DNA from 2 places in the Pseudomonas sp. TE3552 genome. Region 1 is predicted to be linked to the other one. Evidence: predicted binding sites of a transcription regulator. Region 1 holds the regulator's gene; the other holds the start of a gene.
The links. The regulator sigma-54, encoded in region 1, starts transcription at its own class of promoters, with help from an activator protein. The targets are predictions, from matches to a motif close to ANTGGCATNNANNTTGCTNT.
Positions count from the first base shown of each region.

Region 2: a site for sigma-54 is predicted at 4,528-4,547, ahead of ACZ9BB_RS28405 (pilin). Genes of this name have one in related genera too.

Region 1 covers NZ_JBWBQJ010000001.1:4,364,316-4,376,502, reverse strand. Annotated here, with positions in the region: gene rapZ (RNase adapter RapZ) at 1-358, opposite strand, end outside; gene ptsN (PTS IIA-like nitrogen regulatory protein PtsN) at 361-825, opposite strand; gene hpf (ribosome hibernation-promoting factor, HPF/YfiA family) at 838-1,146, opposite strand; gene ACZ9BB_RS19820 (RNA polymerase factor sigma-54) at 1,226-2,719, opposite strand; gene lptB (LPS export ABC transporter ATP-binding protein) at 2,906-3,631, opposite strand; gene lptA (lipopolysaccharide transport periplasmic protein LptA) at 3,631-4,179, opposite strand; gene lptC (LPS export ABC transporter periplasmic protein LptC) at 4,166-4,738, opposite strand; gene ACZ9BB_RS19800 (KdsC family phosphatase) at 4,746-5,270, opposite strand; gene ACZ9BB_RS19795 (KpsF/GutQ family sugar-phosphate isomerase) at 5,270-6,244, opposite strand; gene ACZ9BB_RS19790 (ATP-binding cassette domain-containing protein) at 6,521-7,330, shown strand; gene mlaE (lipid asymmetry maintenance ABC transporter permease subunit MlaE) at 7,330-8,127, shown strand; gene mlaD (outer membrane lipid asymmetry maintenance protein MlaD) at 8,127-8,594, shown strand; gene ACZ9BB_RS19775 (MlaC/ttg2D family ABC transporter substrate-binding protein) at 8,606-9,259, shown strand; gene ACZ9BB_RS19770 (STAS domain-containing protein) at 9,256-9,561, shown strand; gene ACZ9BB_RS19765 (BolA family protein) at 9,677-9,928, shown strand; gene murA (UDP-N-acetylglucosamine 1-carboxyvinyltransferase) at 9,951-11,216, shown strand; gene hisG (ATP phosphoribosyltransferase) at 11,345-11,980, shown strand; gene hisD (histidinol dehydrogenase) at 12,105-12,187, shown strand, end outside.
Region 2 covers NZ_JBWBQJ010000001.1:6,245,573-6,257,759, forward strand. Annotated here, with positions in the region: gene coaE (dephospho-CoA kinase) at 1-576, opposite strand, end outside; gene ACZ9BB_RS28390 (prepilin peptidase) at 573-1,445, opposite strand; gene ACZ9BB_RS28395 (type II secretion system F family protein) at 1,447-2,664, opposite strand; gene pilB (type IV-A pilus assembly ATPase PilB) at 2,667-4,367, opposite strand; gene ACZ9BB_RS28405 (pilin) at 4,594-5,007, shown strand; gene ACZ9BB_RS28410 (BON domain-containing protein) at 5,331-5,687, shown strand; gene ACZ9BB_RS28415 (DUF2845 domain-containing protein) at 5,861-6,157, opposite strand; gene ACZ9BB_RS28420 (DUF748 domain-containing protein) at 6,157-9,108, opposite strand; gene ACZ9BB_RS28425 (class I SAM-dependent rRNA methyltransferase) at 9,203-10,219, opposite strand; gene acs (acetate--CoA ligase) at 10,428-12,187, opposite strand, start outside.

The sequences.
Region 1 (12,187 bases):
CCTCCGCCAGCGAGCGATTGGCGCTGCTCAGTGGGTGACGACGGCGGGTTTCCGAAAAGCGTTTGAGCAGGGTTTCTTCGTCGGCGTCCAGATACAGCACATCGCACTGGATATGCCGGCTGCGGACTTCTTCCAACAGTTCGGGAAACCGTGACAGGTGGCTTGGCAAGTTGCGCGCATCGATGGACACGGCCACCAGCGGTTGTGCCAGTTCGGTATGAATCAGCGCGCGCTCGGCCAGTTCCGGCAGCAGGCCGGCAGGCAGATTGTCGATGCAGTAATAGCCGTTGTCCTCGAGTACATCGAGGGCGGTGCTTTTACCTGAGCCGGAGCGGCCACTGACGATGATCAGGCGCATGATTAATGACCGTTTTGCTCGTCCAGGACAACCTGATACAAGGCTTCGTTGCTCGGGGCGCTGCGCAGTTTTTCACGCACTTCCTTGCGATCAAGCATGCTGGCGATCTGGCGCAGCAGCTCCAGGTGTGCATCGGTGGCAGCTTCCGGGACCAGCAGCACGAACAGCAGGTCAACCGGGGCGCCATCAATGGCGTCGAAATCGATGGATGCATCCAGGTGCATCAAGGCACTGATAGGCGAGTGGCAACCCTTGAGGCGGCAGTGGGGGATGGCGATGCCGTTGCCAAAACCGGTGGAACCGAGTTTTTCACGGGCAATCAAAGCCTCGAAGACATCTTGCATCTCCAGATCCGGTACTTCGCGGGCGATCAGGTTGGCAATTTGCTCGAGGGCTTTCTTTTTACTGCCGCCCGGCACGTTCACCAGGGAACGGCCGGGGGTCAGGATGCTTTCAAGTCGGATCATGGGTTGGGAGTGTTAACGACCGGTCGCGCCCTGGAGGAGGCTCTGGGTCTTTTCCTTATGCTTTTTGAGTTGTTTATCCAGCTTGTCGGTCAGTGCGTCGATCGCTGCGTACATATCGGTATGTTCCGCATTAGCGACCACTTCATTGCCGGGAATATGCAGCGTGGCTTCGATTTTCTGCTTGAGCTTCTCGACCGTCATCGTGACCTGCACGTTGGTGATCTTGTCGAAATGCCTCTCTAATCGTTCGAGTTTTTCGCCGATGTAGGTGCGAAGAGGTTCGGTCACTTCCAGTTGGTGTCCACTGATGTTGACTTGCATACAGCTTCTCCTTCGTTGCCAGTGCATAAAGCGGCAGGCAGAAATACCTGCCACTGGAACGCTGTGGCGAGCCCGGCGGCTACATCAACCGCTTCCGTTCGCTGGAAGGCGCGATCCCGAGGGATTCGCGGTACTTGGCGACGGTACGACGGGCTACCTGAATGCCTTGTGCCTCCAGTAAACCAGCGATCTTGCTGTCACTCAACGGCTTTTTCTGATTTTCCGCCGCAACCAGTTTTTTGATGATCGCGCGGATCGCCGTGGACGAGCATTCACCGCCTTCGGAGGTGCTGACGTGGCTGGAGAAAAAGTATTTCAGTTCATAGATGCCCCGTGGGGTATGCATGAATTTTTGCGTGGTCACCCGTGAAATCGTCGATTCGTGCATGCCCACCGCTTCGGCGATGTCATGCAGCACCAACGGCTTCATGGCCTCATCGCCGTACTCCAGGAAGCCGCGCTGATGCTCGACAATCTGGGTGGCCACTTTCATCAGGGTTTCGTTACGGCTTTGCAGGCTCTTGATGAACCAGCGAGCCTCTTGCAGCTGATTACGCATGAACGTGTTGTCGGCACTGGTATCGGCGCGGCGCACGAAACCGGCGTACTGGGCGTTGACCCGCAGGCGTGGTACCGACTCCTGGTTCAGTTCCACCAGCCAGCGCTCATTGTCCTTGCGCACGATCACGTCGGGAACGACGTATTCGGCTTCGGTGGATTCTATCTGCGAACCCGGGCGCGGGTTGAGGCTCTGGACCAGTTCGATGACCTGGCGCAGTTCATCTTCCTTGAGCTTCATGCGGCGCATCAGCTGGCTGTAGTCGCGGCTACCGAGCAGGTCGATGTAATCGGTAACCAGGCGCTTGGCCTCGGTCAGCCAAGGGGTCTTGGCGGGCAATTGGCGCAGTTGCAGCAGCAGGCATTCGCCCAGGTTGCGGGCGCCGATGCCGGCGGGTTCGAATTGCTGGATGCGGTGTAGGACGGCTTCGATTTCGTCCAGTTCGATGTCCAGTTCCGGATCGAAGGCTTCGAGGATTTCCTCGAGGGTTTCGTCCAGGTAGCCCTGATTGTTGATGCAATCGATCAGGGTTACAGCGATCAGGCGATCGGTGTCGGACATCGGTGCCAGGTTCAGTTGCCAGAGCAAATGGCTTTGAAGGCTTTCACCGGCCGACGTACGGGTGGTGAAATCCCACTCGTCGTCATCGTTGCTCGGCAAGCTGCTGGCGCTGGTCTGGTAGACATCTTCCCAGGCCGTGTCGACGGGCAATTCATTGGGAATGCGCTCGTTCCAGTCGCCTTCCTCCAGGTTGTCCACCGTCGGGGCGGTTTCCTGGTAGGAGGGTTCCTGAATATCGGCGTTGGGTTGCTGTTCGGCTTTGTCGGCCAGGGGGTCGGCGTTATCGAAGTCGTCGCCTTCTTCCTGGCGTTCGAGCATCGGATTGGACTCCAGGGCCTCCTGGATTTCCTGTTGCAGGTCCAGGGTCGACAATTGGAGCAGGCGGATGGCCTGTTGCAGCTGCGGTGTCATCGTCAGCTGCTGGCCCATTCTCAAGACTAGCGATGGTTTCATGGCAGGGGCTTAACACCTTATTCGCCGGCGCACATGCGCCATCCACTACAGGGCGCCGAAGCGCCAAACATAAGCAAATTATATGCCCGAAACTGCAGTGTTTGCCTAGAGCGCTGTAACAATAAAAACTTATTGATTTTTTATTGAAGCAAGCGCTCGGGCACGACTGGCCAGGCACCTCAGTGCTTACAAGCGGAATTCATGACCCAGATACACTTCCTTGACCAAATCGTTGGCCAGGATGGTGGCAGAGTCGCCTTCAGCGATCAGCTGGCCATCGTTGACGATGTAGGCGGTTTCGCAGATATCCAGGGTTTCGCGGACGTTGTGGTCCGTGATCAGTACGCCAATGCCTTTGGCCTTGAGGTGATGGATGATCTGCTTGATGTCGCCCACCGAAATCGGGTCCACGCCGGCGAAGGGTTCGTCGAGGAGGATGAATTTCGGGTTGGTGGCCAGTGCCCGGGCGATTTCCACGCGACGGCGTTCACCTCCGGACAGGCTCATGCCGAGGTTGTCGCGGATGTGATGGATGTGGAATTCCTGCAGCAGGCTTTCCAGCTCTTTGCGACGACCGGCCTTGTCGAGTTCCTTGCGGGTCTCGAGGATGGCCATGATGTTGTCGGTCACCGAAAGCTTGCGGAAGATCGACGCTTCTTGCGGAAGATAGCCGATACCGGCCTTCGCACGACCGTGCATCGGCTGGTGGCTGACATCCAGGTCGTCGATCAGTACGCGGCCCTGGTCAGCCTGTACCAGGCCGACAATCATGTAGAAGCAGGTGGTCTTGCCGGCGCCGTTGGGGCCAAGCAGGCCGACGATCTGACCGCTGTCGATGGACAGGCTGACGTCACGCACGACCTGGCGGCTCTTGTAGCTCTTGGCCAGATGCTGAGCTTTCAGAGTTGCCATTACTGGGCCTTTTGCTCGTCGGTTTTCTTCTTCGGCTGGATCACCATGTCAATGCGAGGACGGGTCTCGGTGACCTTGTTGCCTGTCGCACGGCCAGCGCTCGCGAGCTTCTTGACCGTGTCGTAGACGATTTTCTCGCCTTGGGTGGTGTTGTTGTCTTTGTCGACGACTTTTGCCTTGTCGATCAGCACGACGCGGTTTTGTGCGGCGTGGTACTGGATGGTCACACCCCAGCCCTGAACAGGCTTGGTGTCGCCAGCGGTCTGCAGTTGCTCGAAGTAAGCGAGGTTGCCCACCGAAGTCACCACGTCAATGTCGCCGGCAGGCGTGCGGGTGATGGTCACGGTGTTGCCTTTAACGATCATCGAGCCCTGAGTGATGATCACGTCACCTTTATAGGTGGCAATGCCATTCTTGTCGTCCAGCTGGGCGTCGTCGGCCTGGATGCGGATAGGCTGCGCTTGATCGGTCGGCAGTGCCCAGGCGCTCACGCTTCCCAGTGCTGCGCCCAGACTGAGCAAAATAGGGAGGGTTTTAACGAGCCTCATACTGTCCTCTTACGTTAGATAGCAGGTGTATCCTGCTTTCTTTCAAGTACGCTTTCATTCCGTTGCCTGTCGATACACCGCCGGCGCCGTCGATTCTAACGGGTTGATCGGTCTGCGCATATTGCTGCTGCGGGAACACTGTCATACGGGTGGTGGTAATCAGGGTCTTGCGGTTTTTTTCGTCGAAACGCGTGATGCGTACCGAGTCAATCAGCTCGACCTGAGTGCCGTCCGGGTTGACTTCGCCGCGCTCGCTCTGGACGTGCCAGGGGAATTCGGTGCCACGGAACATGTTCAGGTCAGGATTGGCCAGCAACGTCACCTCGGTCGCTTTCAGGTGTTCGACCTTGTCCGACGTCATCTCGTATTGCAATTTGCCGTCGGGCAGGTACTGCACGCTGTGCGCGTTGACGGCGTAATAGTCGATCGCGCTTTCATCGACCTTCACCACCGGTTTGTCGAGGAAGCGTTCCGGGCTGATGTTCCAGTAGCCGACCGCCGCAAAAATCGCCGCGATGCAACCGAACACCAGGATGTTGCGAATCTTTTTGCTCAGCATGATGGGCTCACAGGTACGCGGCGTTTGCCGCATCGAGGCGGCCCTGGGCGCGCAGGATCAATTCACAGAATTCGCGAGCGGCACCTTCGCCACCACGGGCCTGGGTGATGCCGTGGGCGTGTTCGCGCACGAAACTGGCAGCGCTGGCTACCGCCATGCCCAGGCCGACGCGGCGAATCACCGGCAGGTCAGGCAGGTCGTCGCCCAGGTAGGCAACTTGTTCATAGCTCAGGTTGAGCTGGGCAAGAAGCCCGTCGAGCACAACCAGTTTGTCTTCGCGACCCTGGAACAGGTGTGGAATGCCCAGGTTTTTCGCTCGCCGCTCGACCACCGGCGTCTTGCGGCCGCTGATGATAGCGGTTTGCACGCCGGCGGCCATCAACATCTTGATGCCCTGGCCGTCGAGGGTGTTGAAGGTCTTGAATTCGCTGCCGTCTTCGAGAAAGTACAAGCGCCCGTCGGTCAGTACGCCATCGACGTCGAATACCGCCAGTTTGATCTGTTTGCCGCGTTGCAGCAGGTCAGTGCTCATTACATTACTCCCGCACGCAGCAAGTCGTGCATGTTCAAGGCGCCGACCGGACGGTCTTCGCTGTCGACCACGACCAGTGCGTTGATCTTGTGGTCTTCCATGATCTTCAGCGCCTCGGCGGCGAGCATCTCGGCACGTGCGGTCTTGCCGTGGGCGGTCATGACCTGATCGATGGTGGCACTGTGGATGTCGATGCTGCGGTCCAGGGTGCGACGCAGATCGCCGTCGGTGAAGATCCCGGCCAGTTTGCCGTCGGCTTCCAGAACCACGGTCATGCCCAGGCCCTTGCGGGTCATTTCCATCAGCGCGTCCTTGAGCAAGGTGCCGCGCTGAACTTGCGGCAGCTCTTGCCCGGCGTGCATGACATTTTCCACTTTCAGCAGCAGGCGTCGGCCCAGTGCGCCACCGGGATGGGAAAAGGCGAAATCTTCAGCGGTAAAGCCGCGGGCTTCCAGCAGCGCCACTGCCAGGGCATCGCCCATGACCAGGGCGGCGGTGGTCGACGAGGTCGGTGCCAGGTTCAGCGGGCAGGCTTCGTGCTCGACGTGAACGTTGAGGTTGACCTCGGCAGCCTTGGCCAGCGGTGAATCGGGATTGCCGGTGACGCTGATCATTTGAATGCCCAGGCGCTTGATCAGCGGCAGCAAGGTGATGATTTCGTTGGTGGAGCCGGAGTTCGACAGCGCCAGAATGATGTCATCACGGGTGATCATGCCCATGTCGCCATGGCTGGCCTCGGCCGGGTGCACGAAAAAAGCCGTGGTGCCGGTGCTGGCAAGAGTGGCGGCAATCTTGTTGCCGATGTGCCCCGATTTGCCCATGCCGACCACGACCACGCGGCCTTTACTGGCCAGAATCATCTCGCAAGCGCGTACGAAATCTGCGTCGATATGGGGCAGCAAGCCTTGTACGGCTTCCAGTTCGAGGCGGATGGTGCGTTGTGCAGATTGAATCAGGTCGCTGGATTGGCTCATGTCAGAAATCGTATAGCCTGATGAAAAGGCGGCGATTATAGCGGTAATGATCAAAACCCTCACGCAAGTTCGTTGCGGTTTGTCATTCCTTGTCACCGAATCCCTCTAAATAGATGATTCCAGGTGGGCATGTTGCTGAACGTGCCCGGCTTGGGCCTTGGGCGCTTGGCCTTTGCAGTGATATAGTTCGCCGCCAGTTCGGCCTGCCCGGGGAGGTATGTGCTTTCGCCAGAAAGCCAGGCGTCCGAGTGAGAGGCTGCATCGCAAGGAGTTTAGATGAGCGCCGATAACGCCTACGCGGTCGAGCTGAAGGGACTGACCTTCAAGCGCGGTTCGCGCAGCATTTTCAATAACGTCGATATTCGCATCCCGCGCGGCAAGGTCACCGGCATCATGGGGCCTTCCGGGTGTGGAAAGACCACGCTGTTGCGGCTGATAGGCGCACAATTGCGCCCTACCAGCGGCGAAGTCTGGGTCAATGGTCAGAACCTGCCGAGATTGTCGCGCAGCGATCTGTTCGATGCGCGCAAGCACATGGGCGTGCTGTTCCAGAGCGGCGCACTGTTTACCGATCTCGATGTGTTCGAGAACGTCGCCTTTCCGCTGCGTGTCCATACCGGGCTGCCGGAAGAAATGATCCGCGACATTGTCCTGCTCAAATTGCAGGCCGTGGGCTTGCGGGGCGCCATCGATCTGATGCCTGACGAATTGTCCGGTGGCATGAAGCGTCGTGTCGCGCTGGCACGGGCGATTGCGCTCGATCCGCAGATCCTCATGTATGACGAGCCCTTTGTCGGCCAGGACCCGATCGCCATGGGCGTGCTGGTGCGCCTGATCCGCCTGCTCAACGATGCGCTGGGCATCACCAGTATCGTGGTCTCTCACGATCTGGCCGAAACCGCGAGCATCGCCGACTACCTCATTGTGGTGGGTGACGGGCAAGTGTTGGGCCAGGGTACGCCCAAGGATTTGATGAAATCGGATGAACCACGTATTCGTCAATTTTTGACTGGCGAACCCGACGGTCCGGTCGCATACCACTTTCCAGCGCCGGATTACCGCGCAGATCTTCTGGGGAAGCGTTGATGCGCAAGATTTCACTGATAGAAAGAGTGCGCCGGTTCGGCCGCGCCGGCATCGATGTGCTGGAGGTATTCGGGCGTTCGGCGTTGTTCCTGTTTCATGCCTTGCTCGGTCGCGGCGGCATCGGCGGCGGTTTTGGCCTGCTGGTCAAGCAACTGCATTCGGTGGGCGTGATGTCCCTGGTGATCATCGTGGTCTCCGGGGTGTTCATCGGCATGGTGCTGGCGCTGCAAGGCTTCAACATTCTGTCCAGCTACGGTTCGGAGCAGGCTGTCGGGCAAATGGTTGCGCTGACGCTGCTGCGTGAGTTGGGGCCGGTGGTCACGGCTTTGCTGTTCGCAGGGCGCGCGGGTTCGGCGCTGACCGCTGAAATCGGCAACATGAAGTCCACAGAGCAGTTATCCAGTCTGGAAATGATTGGTGTCGACCCGCTCAAGTACATTATTGCCCCGCGCCTGTGGGCCGGCTTCATTTCCCTGCCAGTGCTGGCGATGATTTTCAGCGTGGTGGGTATCTGGGGCGGTTCGTGGGTGGCCGTCGACTGGTTGGGGGTCTATGAAGGCTCCTACTGGTCGAACATGCAAAACAGCGTGACGTTTGTCGACGATGTGCTCAACGGCATTATCAAAAGCATCGTTTTTGCCTTCGTCGTGACCTGGATCGCCGTATTCCAAGGCTATGACTGCGAGCCCACTTCCGAGGGGATCAGTCGTGCCACTACCAAGACCGTGGTGTATGCCTCTTTGGCTGTACTCGGCCTGGACTTTATTCTGACCGCCTTGATGTTTGGAGATTTCTGATGCAAAACCGCACCCTGGAAATCGGTGTCGGCCTTTTCTTGCTGGCTGGCATCCTGGCTTTGCTGTTGCTTGCGTTGCGGGTCAGTGGTCTGTCCCCGAGCCCGAGCACCGATACTTATAAACTTTATGCATATTTCGACAATATCGCCGGTTTGACTGTCAGAGCTAAAGTGACCATGGCCGGTGTGACCATCGGCAAGGTCACGGCGATCGATCTGGACCGCGACAGTTTCACCGGTCGGGTGACCATGCAACTGGAAAAGCGCGTAGATAACCTGCCGGCTGACTCCACAGCATCTATCCTGACCGCTGGCCTGCTGGGTGAGAAATACATCGGTATCAGCGTGGGCGGGGAAGAAGCCCTGCTCAAGGATGGTGGCACCATCCACGACACACAGTCATCGCTGGTGCTTGAGGACCTGATCGGTAAATTTCTGCTCAATACCGTTAGCAAAGACGCCAAATGAGGAGCTTTTGAATGATCTCTATCTTACGACGTGGCCTGTTGGTATTACTCGCGGCCTTGCCGTTGATGGCTAACGCCGTGGCGGCGCAGTCGGCGCACGATCTGGTTCAGGACACCACGACCCGGATGCTCGCCGATCTGGCGGCCAATAAAGAGAAGTACAAGCAGGATCCACAAGACTTTTATACGGCGCTGAACACCATCGTCGGGCCTGTGGTGGATGCCGAAGGTATTTCCAAGAGCATCATGACGGTCAAGTATTCACGCAAGGCCACCCCCGAGCAGATGCAGAAGTTTGTCGAGAACTTCAAAAAAGGCCTGTTCCAGTTCTATGGCAACGCTTTACTTGAATACGACAACCAGGGCATCACCGTTGGACCTGCCAAGGATGAATCGGGAGACCGTACCAGCGTTGACATGACGGTCAAAGGCAGCAGCGGCGCGATCTATCCTGTGTCTTACACACTCGAAAAGATCAACGGCGAATGGAAGCTGCGTAACGTCATCATCAACGGCATCAACATTGGCAAGCTGTTCCGCGATCAGTTCGCTGATGCGATGCAGCGCAATGGCAACGACCTGGACAAGACCATTAATGGCTGGGCCGGGGAAGTGGCCAAAGCCAAGGAAACCACCGAAAAAGCTGTCGAGAAGAAAACCCAATGAGTGAGTCGGCCATTCGCATGAGTGAAGCCGGCGAGCTGCTGCTCAGTGGCGTGCTGGATTACCGGACAGGCCCGAACCTGCGCAAGCAGGGCCAGGCGCTGATCAAGTCCAGCAACGCGGCTGCGCTGGTGGTCGATTGCTCCGCGGTGGAGAAGTCCAGCAGTGTCGGCTTGTCGCTGCTGCTGTGCTTCATGCGCGATGCTCAGGCGGCCGGCAAGGCCCTGAACATTCGTGCGATGCCCGACGATATGCGCGAAATCGCTCAGGTCAGCGAATTGACCGAGCTGTTGGCGCATCCCTGAACCGCATCTATAAAGAAGCCCCCCGTCAGAGTCCTGTGAATGCGGGGTTCGCAGGCGCGGGGCTTTTTTGTATGATGTCCGACCCGCGCGCACAGGGCGCCGATTGAGGTTGAGCATGCAGGCCAACGAAGTAAAGAGCTTCCTTGAAGGAAAGCTGTCCGATTCTCTGTCACAAGTGCAGGTAGAAGTTGAAGGCGAAGGCTGCAACTTTCAGCTGAACGTGATTAGCGATGAACTGGCGGCATTGAGCCCGGTCAAGCGTCAGCAGCAGATCTATGCCCATTTGAACCCATGGATCACCGATGGCAGCATCCATGCGGTCACTATGAAATTTTTCAGCAGCGCGGCCTGGGCCGAGCGCACCTGAGCCCAAGGGCGTCGAGATTCTTATGGATAAATTGATTATTACCGGTGGCGCTCGTCTTGATGGCGAGATCCGCATCTCCGGGGCAAAGAACTCTGCCCTGCCGATCCTGGCTGCCACCTTGCTGTGCGATGGCCCGGTGACCGTGGCCAACTTGCCGCACCTGCACGACATCACCACCATGATCGAGCTGTTCGGTCGGATGGGCATTGAGCCGGTGATCGACGAGAAGCTCAGCGTCGAAATCGACCCACGTACCATCAAGACCCTGATCGCGCCGTACGAACTGGTGAAAACCATGCGTGCGTCGATCCTGGTACTGGGCCCGATGGTTGCCCGTTTCGGTGAAGCCGAAGTCGCATTGCCTGGCGGTTGCGCCATCGGTTCGCGTCCGGTCGACCTGCACATCCGTGGTCTTGAAGCCATGGGCGCGGTCATCGACGTCGAAGGTGGCTACATCAAGGCCAAGGCTCCTGAAGGCGGCTTGCGCGGTGCGCACTTCTTCTTCGATACCGTCAGCGTGACCGGTACCGAGAACATCATGATGGCGGCCGCTCTGGCCAAGGGCCGCAGCGTTCTGGCTAACGCCGCTCGCGAGCCTGAAGTCGTCGACCTGGCGAACTTCCTGAACGCCATGGGCGCGAAGGTTTCCGGTGCCGGCACCGACACCATCACCATTGATGGCGTCGAGCGTCTGCACACCACCACTTACAAAGTGATGCCTGACCGTATCGAAACCGGCACCTATCTGGTGGCGGCAGCGGTAACCGGCGGGCGTGTGAAGGTCAAGGATACCGATCCGACCATCCTTGAAGCCGTTCTGGAAAAGCTCCGTGAATCGGGTGCTGAAATCACCTGCGGCGAAGACTGGATCGAGCTGAACATGCATGGCAAGCGGCCAAAAGCCGTTAACGTGCGGACCGCTCCATACCCAGCGTTCCCGACCGACATGCAGGCGCAGTTCATCTCCCTCAACGCCATTGCCGAAGGCACTGGTGCGGTGATCGAGACGATCTTCGAAAATCGCTTCATGCACGTTTACGAACTGCACCGCATGGGCGCTCACATCCAGGTCGAAGGCAACACCGCCATCGTTACCGGCATCGAAAAGCTCAAGGGCGCGCCAGTGATGGCCACCGACCTGCGTGCTTCGGCCAGCCTGGTGATCTCGGCGCTGATCGCCGAAGGCGATACCCTCATCGACCGCATCTACCACATCGACCGTGGTTACGAGTGCATCGAAGAGAAACTGCAGATGCTTGGCGCCAAGATCCGCCGCGTACCGGGCTAGTTTCTGCTGCATGGGCGCAGGGACGCGCCCGTTGAATTCGTTTCAAGTCGAGCCTGTTTCAGGCTCGATGTGTGTCCGGCGCCGTTTGCGACCGGACATGAGTACCTTGATAAGGACTGACGTTTCCCATGTTGACTATCGCACTGTCCAAGGGCCGCATCCTTGACGACACCCTGCCGCTTCTGGCTGAAGCGGGCATCGTGCCGACCGAGAATCCGGACAAGAGCCGCAAGCTGATCATCCCCACGACCCAGGCCGATGTGCGCTTGCTGATCGTGCGTGCCACCGATGTTCCGACCTATGTCGAGCATGGTGCCGCCGACCTGGGCGTCGCCGGTAAAGACGTGCTGATGGAATACGGCGGCCAGGGTCTGTACGAACCGCTGGACCTGCAAATCGCTCAGTGCAAGCTGATGACGGCCGGCAAAGTCGGTGCGATCGAGCCCAAGGGCCGTCTGCGCATCGCCACCAAGTTCGTCAATGTCGCCAAGCGCTACTATGCCGAACAGGGCCGTCAGGTCGACATCATCAAGCTTTACGGCTCGATGGAACTGGCGCCGCTGATCGGTCTGGCAGACAAGATCATCGACGTGGTCGACACCGGTAACACGCTGCGGGCCAACGGCCTGGAGCCACAGGAATTCATTGCTGCCATCAGCTCGCGGCTGATCGTCAACAAAGCATCGATGAAAATGCAGCATGCCCGTATCCAGGCGTTGATCGACACCCTGCGCAAGGCAGTGGAGTCTCGACACCGCGGCTGATTCACCTGCGCGACCGCAAGGCGCGCCGTCTATCCGCCTCATAGCCAGAATTCTCAGGTGCCCAAGCGGATCGAATGTTAGCTTCGGGCGCCTGAGTTTTTGCCAATCCTATGAGGCTCTCGCTATGACCGCACCGACTGCAATTCGCCGACTCAACGCTGCTGACCCGGATTTCGCACATCATCTGGATCATCTGCTGAGCTGGGA
Region 2 (12,187 bases), 1.9 Mb from region 1:
GACCTCGCTGTGCAGCCAGGCGAGGTCGCGGTCGTTGACCACCACATCGTCGGCATGGCTCACGCGGTCCTGTCGGCCGGCCTGGGCCTTGAGGATCGCCTGGACCTGCTGTTCGCTAGTCTGGTCACGTCGCAGGGTGCGTTCGATCTGTAACTGTTCCGGGGCATCGATCACCAGGACCCGTTGGGTCATGGCGTACTGCCCGGACTCGATCAGCAGCGGCGAAACCAGAATCGCGTAAGGTGATTGTGCCTTGGCCAGATGGTGGGCGATTTCCTCGGCGATCAGCGGATGCAGCAGTGCTTCGAGCCAGCGGCGCTCATCTGGCACTTCGAAGATCAGCTTGCGCAGGGCCGCACGATCCAGTTGGCCGTCGGCTTGCAGTACGCGGGGGCTAAAGTGTTCGGCGATCTTCGCCAGTGCCGGGCGTCCCGGCTCCACCACCCAGCGAGCCGCATGATCGGCGTCCACCACGTGCACGCCAAGGTCGATGAAGTGCTGGGCGGCCGCGCTTTTGCCGCTGCCGATGCCGCCGGTCAGGCCGAGAATCCAGGGTTTTTCCACAGGGGTATTCATTTCAAACCGACAAACAGCCAATAGAAGCCGGTTATTTGACCACCCCAGAGCAAGGCAATCCAGCCGGCAATGGCCAGATAGGGGCCAAAGGGTAGCGGCGTCGAGGTTTTCGCGTCCCGCAGGCGCAGCAAAATCACCCCGATGATGGCCCCCAGCAGCGATGACAGCAGGATGGTCATGGGCAGGATCTGCCAGCCGCCCCAGGCGCCAAGCATCGCCAATAGCTTGAAATCACCGTAGCCGATGCCGTCCTTGCCGGTGATCAGCTTGAACAGCCAGAACACCGACCACAACGCCATGTAGCCGGCCACCGTGCCCCACAGCGCGTCATGCAGTGAGACGAAGAGCCCGAAGCTGTTGACGATCAACCCCAGCCACATCAACGGCAGTACCAGCGCGTCCGGCAACAGCTGATGGTCGGCGTCGATCAGGCTCATTGCCAAAAGGCCCCAGCTAAAGACCAGCACCATGCAGGCCTGCCAGCCGAAACCGAAATGCCAGGCGACCAACGCCGACAGCAGGCCGCAAGCCAGTTCGGTCAGCGGGTAACGTTTGCTGATGGGCGCGGCGCAGTTCGAGCAGCGCCCGCGTAAAAACAGATAACTGAGTACGGGAATGTTTTCCCACGCTCGAATCCGATGGCCACAGTGGGGACATTCGGAGTGGGGCAGTATCAGGTTATAAGCCGGGCCAGGCGCTTCGGGTGGCAAATCCAGTACGTCATGGGCTTGCAGGCGCCATTCACGCTCAAGCATTTTCGGCAGGCGCCAGACCACCACATTGAGAAAGCTGCCGATCAGCAAGCCGATCACCCCGGCGACGATCACGAAGGCCAACGGGTTGAGACTCAGGAATTCGTTCAAGGACATATCAGATCGCTGAGCCGAGTTGGAAGATGGGCAGGTACATTGCAACCACCAGCCCGCCGACGATAACCCCCAGCACTACCATGATGAATGGCTCCATCAGGCTGGTCAGGTTATCGACCATGTTGTCCACCTCGGCCTCGTAGAAGCTCGCGACTTTGTCGAGCATGTCGTCCAGTGCGCCAGATTCTTCGCCAATGGCCGTCATCTGGATCGCCATCGTCGGAAAGATACCGGAGGTGCGCATGGAAAAATTCAACTGCATGCCGGTGGAAACATCCTGCTTGATGCGCAACACCGCTCGCTTGAACACGATATTGCCGGTCGCGCCCGCCACTGACTCCAGGGCTTCGACCAGTGGCACGCCGGCGGCAAACGTCGTCGACAGGGTGCGGGCGTATCGGGCCACGGCGGACTTGTACATGAGCGTGCCAACCAATGGCAGTTTCAGCAGCCAGGTATCCGTCCGGTCGCGAAAGCCAGGGGAATTCTTGAAGGCATGGCGCAGGCCGAAGATCCCCCCAGCCAGCACGCCGAGTATCATCCACCACCAGTCCTGCATGAACTCCGACAAACCGATGACCATTACGGTGAACGCCGGCAGTTCGGCGCCAAACCCCGAGAACACCGACTCGAACTGCGGCACAACCTTGACCAGTAGAATCCCGGTCACGATGATCGCGACGAATACCACGGCCAACGGGTAGGTCATGGCCTTCTTGATCTTGGCCTTGAGGCTTTCGCTCTTTTCCTTGTAGGTCGCCACCCGCTCCAGCAGGGTATCCAGGGCGCCGGCTTGTTCGCCGGCATCCACCAGGTTGCAGTACAGCTCATCGAAATACTGAGGTTTTTTGCGCAGCGAAGCCGCGAAGCTGTTACCGGCCGAGACTTCCTGTTTCAGTTCGTCCACCAGCTTGCGCATGTTCGGGTTATCGAAGCCTTCGCCGATGATCTCGAACGATTGCAGGAGCGGTACGCCGGCTTTCATCATGGTCGCCATCTGCCGGGTAAACAGGGCAATGTCCAAGGGTTTGATGCGCTTACCGGCACTGAAAATGGACGCGGATTTTTTCCGTACCTTGCCCGGGTTGATACCCTGCTTGCGCAACTGGGCCTTGATCAGCGCGGGATTTTGTCCGGTCAGCTCGCCGGTCATTTTCGCACCTTTGCGATCCGTGCCTTCCCAGGCATACACGCTGATTTTCGCTGCTTTGACCGCCATGTTCAGTCCTTGGTGACCCGGTTGATTTCTTCAAGGCTGGTGATGCCATGCATGGCCTTGAGCAGGCCCGAAGTGCGCAGGTCGTTGAAGCCGTCCTTGCGCATCTGAATGTCGATTTCCAGTGAATTGCCTTCGGCCATGATCAGCCGTTGCAGGTCTGGGGTGTTCTTTACCACTTCATAAATCCCTATTCGCCCTTTGTAACCGCCGTTGCACTGATCGCAACCGACCGGTTCATAGATCGTGAACGAGCCGATGCGTTCCTCGGGGAAGCCTTCTTTGAGCAGCGCCTCGCGGGGAATGTCGATCGGCTTCTTGCAGTGGCTGCACAGCTTGCGCGCCAGACGCTGGGCGATGATCAGGCTGACCGACGTCGCGATGTTGAACCCTTGAATCCCCATGTTGTGCAGGCGGGTCAGGGTTTGCGCGGCGCTGTTGGTGTGCAGGGTGGAAAGCACCATGTGCCCGGTCTGGGCGGCCTTGATGGCGATTTCGGCGGTTTCGAGGTCGCGGATTTCGCCGACCATGATCACGTCCGGGTCCTGGCGCAGAAACGAGCGCAGCGCCTGGGCGAAATCCATTCCCTGTTTGGGGTTGACGTTGACCTGGTTGATGCCTTCCAGGTTGATTTCTACCGGATCTTCGGCCGTGGAGATGTTGATGTCGACAGTGTTGAGGATGTTCAAGCCGGTGTAGAGCGACACGGTCTTGCCTGAGCCGGTGGGGCCGGTCACCAGGATCATCCCCTGTGGCTGCTTGAGGGCGGCCATGTACAGGTCTTTCTGCTCAGGCTCGTAGCCGAGGGCATCGATGCCCATTTGTGCGCTGGAGGGGTCGAGGATCCGGATCACCACCTTCTCACCCCACAGGGTTGGCAGGGTGTTGACCCGAAAGTCGATGGATTTGCTTTTGGACAGGCGCATCTTGATGCGCCCGTCCTGGGGTCTGCGTCGCTCGGAAATGTCGAGGCTGGCCATGACTTTCAGCCGGGATGCGATGCGGTTGGCCAGTTGCGTCGGCGGCTTGGCGACCTCCCGCAGCATGCCGTCGGTGCGCATCCGCACGCGGTAGGTTTTTTCGTAGGGTTCGAAATGCAAATCGGACGAACCGCTCTTGATCGCATCAAGCAACATTTTGTGGACGAAACGCACCACGGGGGCGTCGTCGGCATCTTGCCCGGCAATGGAATCCTGTTTCTGCTCATCGACCGACTCGATGTCCAGACCGTCGAGGTCGACATCGGCCATGTCCTCCATACCGGTGGCGTGGCTGTCGAAGTATTTTTCGATGGCATCGCTGAGCTTGTCGTCTTCCACCAGGATGGCTTCAGTGCTTAGCCCGGTGCTGAACTGGATGTCGTTGATGGCTTGATGATTGGTCGGGTCGGAAATTCCCACGAACAGCTTGTTACCACGCCGCCAGAGGGGCAGGGCGTGGTGCTGACGGATCAGCTTTTCGCTGACCAGCCCTCGGGGTTGGGTGTCCTTGTCCAGGCAGTTGAGGTCCAGCAGGGCCATGCCGAAATGCTCCGAGGCCACCTCGGCGACCTGCCAGCTTTTCAACAGTTTGTTCTGCACCAGATAGCTGACCAGCGAGATTCGATTGCGTTGGGCTTGCTGATACGCCTGTTGTGCACTTTGGTCAGTGATCAGCTCGGCCAATACCAATTGCTTGGCCAGACCGCTAAGGGCAATGTCATTCATTGGGATACCGGACGCAGACAGTTAATGACTTATAGCCTAGTCAAGCAGTGGAACCAAACCAGCCGGTGTGAGGTGACAAAAAGTGTCAGATAGTGCGGTTTCTGGGAGTAGGAAAGGTCTTTGTCGCGATCTCGCGCCCCGCCTGCCGGGGCGCGCATGGCTTGGCATGACCTGTGCTTTGCCCTATTCAGATCATGAGATTTCGACTCATGCATGGAGCCTGTCTATGAACAATCAAAAAGGTTTTACTCTGATCGAACTGCTGATCGTGGTGGCGATCATCGGGATTCTGGCGACGTTTGCGTTGCCGCAGTATTCGAAGTACCAATCACGGGCGAAGGTCACCGCTGCGGTTGCAGAAATCTCGGCACTGAAGGTGCCTTTCGAAGACATTATTAATCAAGGCACCGATATTGCCGCCCCCGCCGGGATCGGCGCGACGACCCCCACGGGTAATTGCACGATTACAGCGACAGGTACCGCCTCTACCGGTGTGGGCAGTATTGGTTGCACGATTCTCAACGCACCGGGGCCGGTGCTCGGCAAAACCGTTACGCTTTCGCGCACCCTCGCCGGTGGCTGGACTTGCGCTACGACGGCTCTACAAGAGTACGCACCTAAAGGCTGCACCGGTACCTGATCCATATCACCCGGCATAAACAATGCCCCGCTTCTCACGACGCGGGGCATTTTTTTGTTGGTCATTTGGGGGCGATTTGGATGATCACGAAAACCCCCGACAATTCATGGCTTTAGGCCTGCGCTAAAACCCGCAAGTTGCATGTCGATAATTTTGTACTCATGCATTTTGCATGATTTCGAAAATTGTCATTGTTATTAAGTTATTGATTTATATGTATTTATTTTTTATCGAGCAGTTGGCATAGCGTTCGCACTGTCTCTGGTAACCCTGCTGACAAGACGACACGCAGCAGACTTTCCAGAAGAACAGGAGTTACTCGTATGAAGAAGTTCGCTATCGCTGCCGCTACTGCTACCGCGCTGACCCTGACCATGACCAGCGCTGCATTTGCACAGACCACTCCAACCAGCCAGGCTCCTATGGTGCTGGCCGCCGGTGAAGTGACCAAAGCCAAAGAGGCTACTTCCGATACCTGGATCACGACCAAAGTCAAAGCAGACCTGGTGACCGAAAAAGGCATTCCAGGCACTGATATCAAAGTCGAAACCAACAAAGGCGTCGTGTCGCTGTCGTCTACCGTTGCGGTGACTGACGCTCAGAAAGCAACCGCCGTGGCTATCGCCAAGAAAATCAAAGGCGTCAAAGCGGTATCCGCTGATGGCCTGAAAGCCGAGTAAGGCAAGGCTTCTCGCCTGGACCGGGAGAAGATGCGGCAGGCGGGCCAGGTCATACGTCTGTCGCTTTTTGAGAGTTCATGCGAAAGGCCATATGGACGTGGCCGTTACAGGCCCCGACATTCGTGTCGGGGCCTGTTCTATTAGGAGCAACGCAAAAAACTGTGGGAGCGAGTTCAGTTACCGCGTTTGCTGGTGATTTGAACCAACCGGTTTCCTTCAAAGCGCAGGTACTGGTACATCCCGCTGTTGGGCCCGTAGGTCCATTCCTCGACCTGAAACTCTTCCCGTCGATTGGCGCTGCGCTTGTAGCCAAGCAGGTCGCGGGCGACGGGCTCTCCGCATTTTTGCAGCACTTCGCTGGACCTGTCCCCGACGCTGATCAATTGACTGCCGCAGCGCAGGGTATCGGCCGCCGCGGCTTGGCCGGCAGCCAATACCAGGGCCAGGCTCATAAGCCATTGCGCGCCCATCACTCGGCATCCAGATGCATGGCCGTCACCACGCGGCCATCGCTTTCGGCCTCACCGAGGTTGGCGTCGATGAAGTACACACGGTCATCGGCCAACTGTCCTTTGTCCACCAGGTAGTCCTTGATGCTGCTGGCCCGTTCCTGGCCCAGTTGACGCAACAGAACCTCGCTGGAGCTCCAGAAACCGATCACGCTTTCACGCATTTTTTTGTTGCGCTCTTCCTTGCCCAGATCCTTCCATTCCGCGGGCGGCTGGATCTTGAGGCGCGTGCGGTAGATTCCTTCGAGCAGCGGGCCTTTCTCGCTGTCCGGCACTTCGAGCATGGAGGCCTGGGCCGGCACTTTGTCACCGCGGCGCTGGAGCATTTTGTAGTAGTTGTACTGGTATTCCCGTTCCAGGCGTTGCTCGGCGAGCAGCGGGCCGTCGCTGCTCTTGGCGGCAGTGCCTTCGATTTCCAGGCGCAGGGCCGGACGTTCCTTGAGCGCCTGGGACAGTTTGATCAATGTCGCTTCGGCTTCCTTGTTCAAGTCACTTGAACCTGGTGCAAACGCCACGGTACCCAGGTCCTCTGAACCACCGCCGCTGACCAGCCCGCCAATCATTTTGAACGGCGCCGCAGCCGCTTTCACGATCAGATTACGCAGGGTCTGCCAGATGATCGGCATGATGCTGAACTGCGGGTTGTTCAGGTCGCCGCTCACCGGCAGTTCGATGGAAATCTTGCCGTCGACATCCTTGAGCAAGGCAATCGCCAGTTTCAGCGGCAGGCTTACTGCATCCGGACTGTCGACTTTTTCACCCAGTTGCAGCTGCTCGACCACCACTTTGTTTTCGGCCAGGAGCTGGCCGTTGGTGATCTTGTAATGCAGGTCGAGATTGAGCCGGCCCTTGCGGATGCGGTAGCCGGCGAACTTGCCGGAATAGGGCGTCAGGGTGGTCAGTTCCACCCGTTTGAAACTGGTGGCGATGTCCAGGCTGGCCATCGGGTCGAATGGGTTGACCGAACCCTTGATAGTCACCGGTGCATAGCGGTCAACCTTGCCTTTGACGTCGACGCTGGCCGGTTTTACGTGGCGACTGTCGATGGTGCCGATCTGCCCGTTCAGCTGTTGAATGGCCGTGGCGAAGTTTGGCGTCAGGCTGAAGTCGGCGAAGTTTGCCGAACCGTCATTGATGGCAATGCCGCCGATGTGGATGCCCAGCGGTTTTTCCTTGCTGGCAGGTTTGGCAGCAGCCGTTTTGGCGCCGGAGTCCGGCGGTTGCGGGATCAGCAGGTCGTCAATGTTGGTGGTGCGATCATCGTTGATCATGAAGCGCGCATAGGGCTGGAACAGGTTGACCTTGTCGATCGACAGGCTGTCGCCGTGCTGATAGTTCAGACCTTCGAGTACCAACTGTTGCCACTTGAGGAAGTCGCGAGTTTTCAGGGTGTCGAGGGTATGCAACTGATCGATCTGGGCTTTACCTGTGACGCTGAACGCCAGCGGCTCGGTGCTCTTCAGGTCGACCGCCAGATCACTGCCCAGCATGCCGCTGCGCAGTTCGAGGCGAATGAACGGGTTGATGTAGGACTGGGCGACGCGCAGGTCGATATCCCTGGTCTGCACGTTCAGTTTGGCGCTGATCGGGGCCAGATTGACCGTGCCGTCCGCCATGATCTTGCCTTGCTTGCCCACGCCCGTATCGAGCTTGAGGTTGAAAGGGGAGCCATTGAGGCTGTCGAAATTCTGCAGGTCCAGGTTCAGCGGGCCGAGCTCCAGCGCTACGGCGGGTTGTGCCTTGCGGTCGGCCAGGTGCACCTGATAATTGCGCAGTTGCACGTCTTTGAGCAGCACCTGCCAGGGCTTGCTCGGCGCAGTCGGTTCGGGCTTCGGTGAATCGGCTGCCGCGGGTGTGTTGGTGGGTTCGGCGTTGGCTTTGGCAGCCTGTTTGGACGGCTGGCTGGCGAACAGTTTTTGCCAATCGAGTTGCCCATCGGCTTCGAGGGCGGCCCAGGTTTCCAGTTTCTGGCTGCGAATCTTGCCGACCACCACTTGCTGCTTGGCCAGATCCACGGTGGTGTCGCTAATGTCCAGCCGTTCGAGCTTCGCCAGCGGTCGGCCGTCCGGAGCCTTTATGGCGAAAGGCGCGATGCTGACGGCGACGTTGTTCAGCAGCAGTTCGGTGCCCTTGTTCAGATTGAGTTTGTAGTCGGTGCTCAGGTTCAGGACGCCGTTTTCCAGGACCAGTGGCACAGCATCGCGCACATAAGGCCAGAAGGATTTCATCTTGCCATCGGTGATTTTCAGCTTACCTTCAGAGGCGATCGGGGTCAGGCTGAAATTGCCGGTCCAGTCGATCTGCCCGCCAGCCGGGCCGACCGCGACCAGGGTCATGTCGGCGTTGTCGTCGGGCAGGGTGCTGAGGTTCTTCAGCTCGAAATCGAGTTTGTCGTAGAGGAATTCGATCGGCTCGCTGGGCCGGGCATCTTCGAAGTGCACGTAGCCGCCGGCCAGTTTGATCCGCTCCACCCGCAGCGGGAAGGGTTTGGCGTTTGGGTCGACCGGGGTCGGTTCGCTGGCGGGGATTTTGAACAGCCCGAGCAGGTTGAGCGTGCCGTCCTTGCTAAAGCGGATTTCGGTCTTGGATTTGTCCAGTTCGATATCGGACAGGTGCAGCGCCTTGGTCCACAGACTGTCGATCTGCAGGTTCGCATACAGGCGCTCGAAGCCCACTTGCTCCTTGCCCGGCTCGCCGATGACCAGGCCCCAAAGGGTGACTTCAAGGCTGAACGGGTTGAGTTCGATCCGCTGAATCGTCGCGGGTGTCGTGGCGTAGTTGGCCAATTGTTGGTTGGCGATTCGCAACGCGATACCCGGCAAAATCAGAAACCCCAGCAGGCTATAAAGAGCCAGGGCAGTCAACAAGGCGCCGATAGCGCGAATCAATCCTTTGGGCATGTGCGGCTTCATCTGTCGGAATCGGAGTGCCTTGGAGTATGGCATGCGTTTGCGGTTCCGAAGCAACCAGGCTTTATAGGATTTATCTGATTATCGGTGCGAATTTTCAGAGCTGCAGAATCAGCGTTTTCAGTGGCGGCTGCTGATCCATCGACGGGAAATCGCTGCCCGGTGTCAGCGCTGTCCACTCGCGCACCGGGCGCCCGGCCTTCTCTGCGCAGCGCAAAACCTGCTCGCGCCAATCGTCCATGCTGACCTTCGCCAGGTTGTTGCAGCATATCAGTACGCCATCGTCGGCGGTGGTCAGCAGTGCCGGTTTGAGCAGGCTTTGGTAGTCGCGTAACAGGTCGACCGTGCCGAACGCACTCTTGGCCCAGGCTGGAGGATCAAGCAGCACCAAATCGTACTGACGCGGGTCCAGACGTTGATAGCTTGGCAGTTTCTGGCCGCGACGCTGGCTGATCGGCAGACCGGCCAATTGACGAATCGCGGGAAAGTAATCTGACTGGATGAATTCCATCGTCGGCAATTGCGGGTTGAGCAAGCCGTTCTCACGACCGACCGCCAGATTGCCTTCGGCAAAGTCCAGGTTGCACACCTCGCTTGCGCCACCCGCCGCGGCGCTGAGGCCGACGCCACAGGTGTAGGCAAACAGGTTCAGCACACTTTTGTTTTTGCTGTGTGCCTTGACCCAGCCGCGGGCGTTGCGCAGGTCGAGAAACAGCAACGGATCCTGGCCGGCGTGGCGCCCGCGCACCCGGTAGTTCAGGCCCCATTCATGGCCGATCAAATCTTGCAGGGCGGCCTCGTCGGCGCGGTAAACGGTGTCTTCGCGGTCGATGCGTGAGTTGCCGCGGGAGCGGTCGTTGTAGACCAGCAGGGTGTCGAGGCCCAGGTGTTGATTGACGATTTCGTGCAATTGCAGCAGGGCATCGCGTTCCAGCGATTGGTGAAAGCTCTGCACCAACAGTTGCGGACCGTAGCGGTCGATGGTCAGGCCGCCGGCACCTTCCTGGCTGCCATGGAACAGGCGATAGCAATCGGTGCCTTGCTGATGCAGCTCGGCAAGCAAGTCCTGACGACGATCGAGGGCGGCGCGCAGCGCCTGATTCAAGGAAGACATGCTGGGCGCCTTGCAGGAGGGAAATGGGGGCGCGGGAGTTTAACAGCTTGGCGCAGAACCGAGGTGCTGCCTTCGCGAGCAGGCTCGCTCCCACACTGAAATGATGAACGACACAAATCCACTGTGGGAGCGAGCCTGCTCGCGATGCTTTTAAGCTCTTTCGATTGCCAGTGCTACACCTTGGCCTCCGCCAATGCACAACATGGGCTCATTGGTTCAGGCGCTTGTCGATCAACCCTTGCACCACACTCGGGTCGGCGAGGGTCGAGGTGTCGCCAAGAGTGTCCAGTTCGTTGCAGGCAATCTTGCGCAGAATCCGCCGCATGATCTTGCCCGAACGGGTTTTCGGCAGGGCCGCAGCCCACTGGATCAAGTCCGGTTTGGCGAAGCTGCCGATTTCCTTGCTGACATGGGCCAGCAGTTCTTTCTTCAGTTCGTCATTGGCTTCGACGCCGTTCATGGGGGTGACGAAGGCATAGATGCCCTGGCCTTTGATGTCATGGGGATAACCGACCACGGCGGCCTCGGCAATGCTGTCGTGCAGCACCAGGGCGCTTTCCACTTCGGCGGTGCCAATGCGGTGTCCGGAGACGTTGATGACATCGTCGATGCGCCCGGTAATCCAGTAATCGCCGTCTTCGTCGCGGCGTGCGCCATCGCCGGTGAAGTAGTAGCCGGGATAGGGCTTGAAGTAGGTTTCGACCATCCGTTTCGGATCGCCGTAGACGCTACGGATCTGCGCCGGCCAGCTGGATTTGATGGCCAGCACGCCGCTGCCGGCGCCTTTGATTTCCTTGCCGTGTTCATCGAGCAACACCGGCTGTACGCCGAACATCGGTTGGGACGCGCAACCGGGTTTGATCCGTTGGGCGCTGACCAGGGGGCTAATCATGATGCCGCCGGTTTCGGTCTGCCACCAGGTATCGACAATCGGGCAGCGCTGCTCGCCGACCGTATTGAAATACCACTCCCAGGCTTCCGGGTTAATCGGCTCACCGACGGTGCCGAGTAATCGCAGGCTCTCGCGGGACGTTTCTTTCAACGGCTCGGGACCTTCACGCATCAGCGCACGCAGGGCAGTCGGGGCGGTGTAGAAGATGTTCACATGGTGCTTGTCGATCACCTGCCAGAAGCGCGAGGTGCTGGGGTAGCTCGGCACGCCTTCGAAGATCAGCGTGGTGGCCCCGTTGGCGAGCGGGCCATAGACGATGTAGCTGTGGCCGGTGACCCAGCCGACATCGGCGGTGCACCAGAAGACTTCACCGTCGCGATAGTCGAGTACGTACTTGAAGGTCATCGCCGCTTGCAGCAGATAGCCGCCCGTGGTGTGCAGCACACCTTTGGGTTTGCCGGTGCTGCCGGAGGTGTAGAGGATGAACAGCGGGTCTTCGGCGTCCATCGGCTCTGGCGGACAATCGTCGCTGACATCGCGTAAAACCTGGTGGTACCAAATGTCCCGATCGTCGACCCAGTTGACCTGGCCTTGGGTACGCTCGACTACGATCACGGTGTTCACGTTGGGGCAGCTTTGCAGCGCCGTGTCGACGTTCTGTTTGAGCGGCACGAATTTACCGCCGCGCACGCCTTCGTCGGCAGTGATCACGGTGCGGCAGTCGGCATCGAGGATCCGGTCACGCAGCGAGTCCGGGGAGAATCCGCCGAACACCACCGAATGAATCGCGCCGATCCGCGCGCAGGCGAGCATGGCGTAGGCGGCTTCGGGGATCATCGGCATGTAGATGCACACGCGGTCGCCTTTTTTCACGCCACGGCTTTTGAGCACATTGGCCAGTCGACAGACGTTGTGATGGAGTTTTTTGTAGGTGATCTGAGCGGATTCGGCGGGGTCATCGCCTTCCCAGATGATCGCGATTTGATCGGCGCGTGTTTCCAGATGACGGTCGATGCAGTTGTAACTGACGTTTAACTTTCCGCCGGCAAACCAGCTCGCCTCACCGGTTTTCAGGT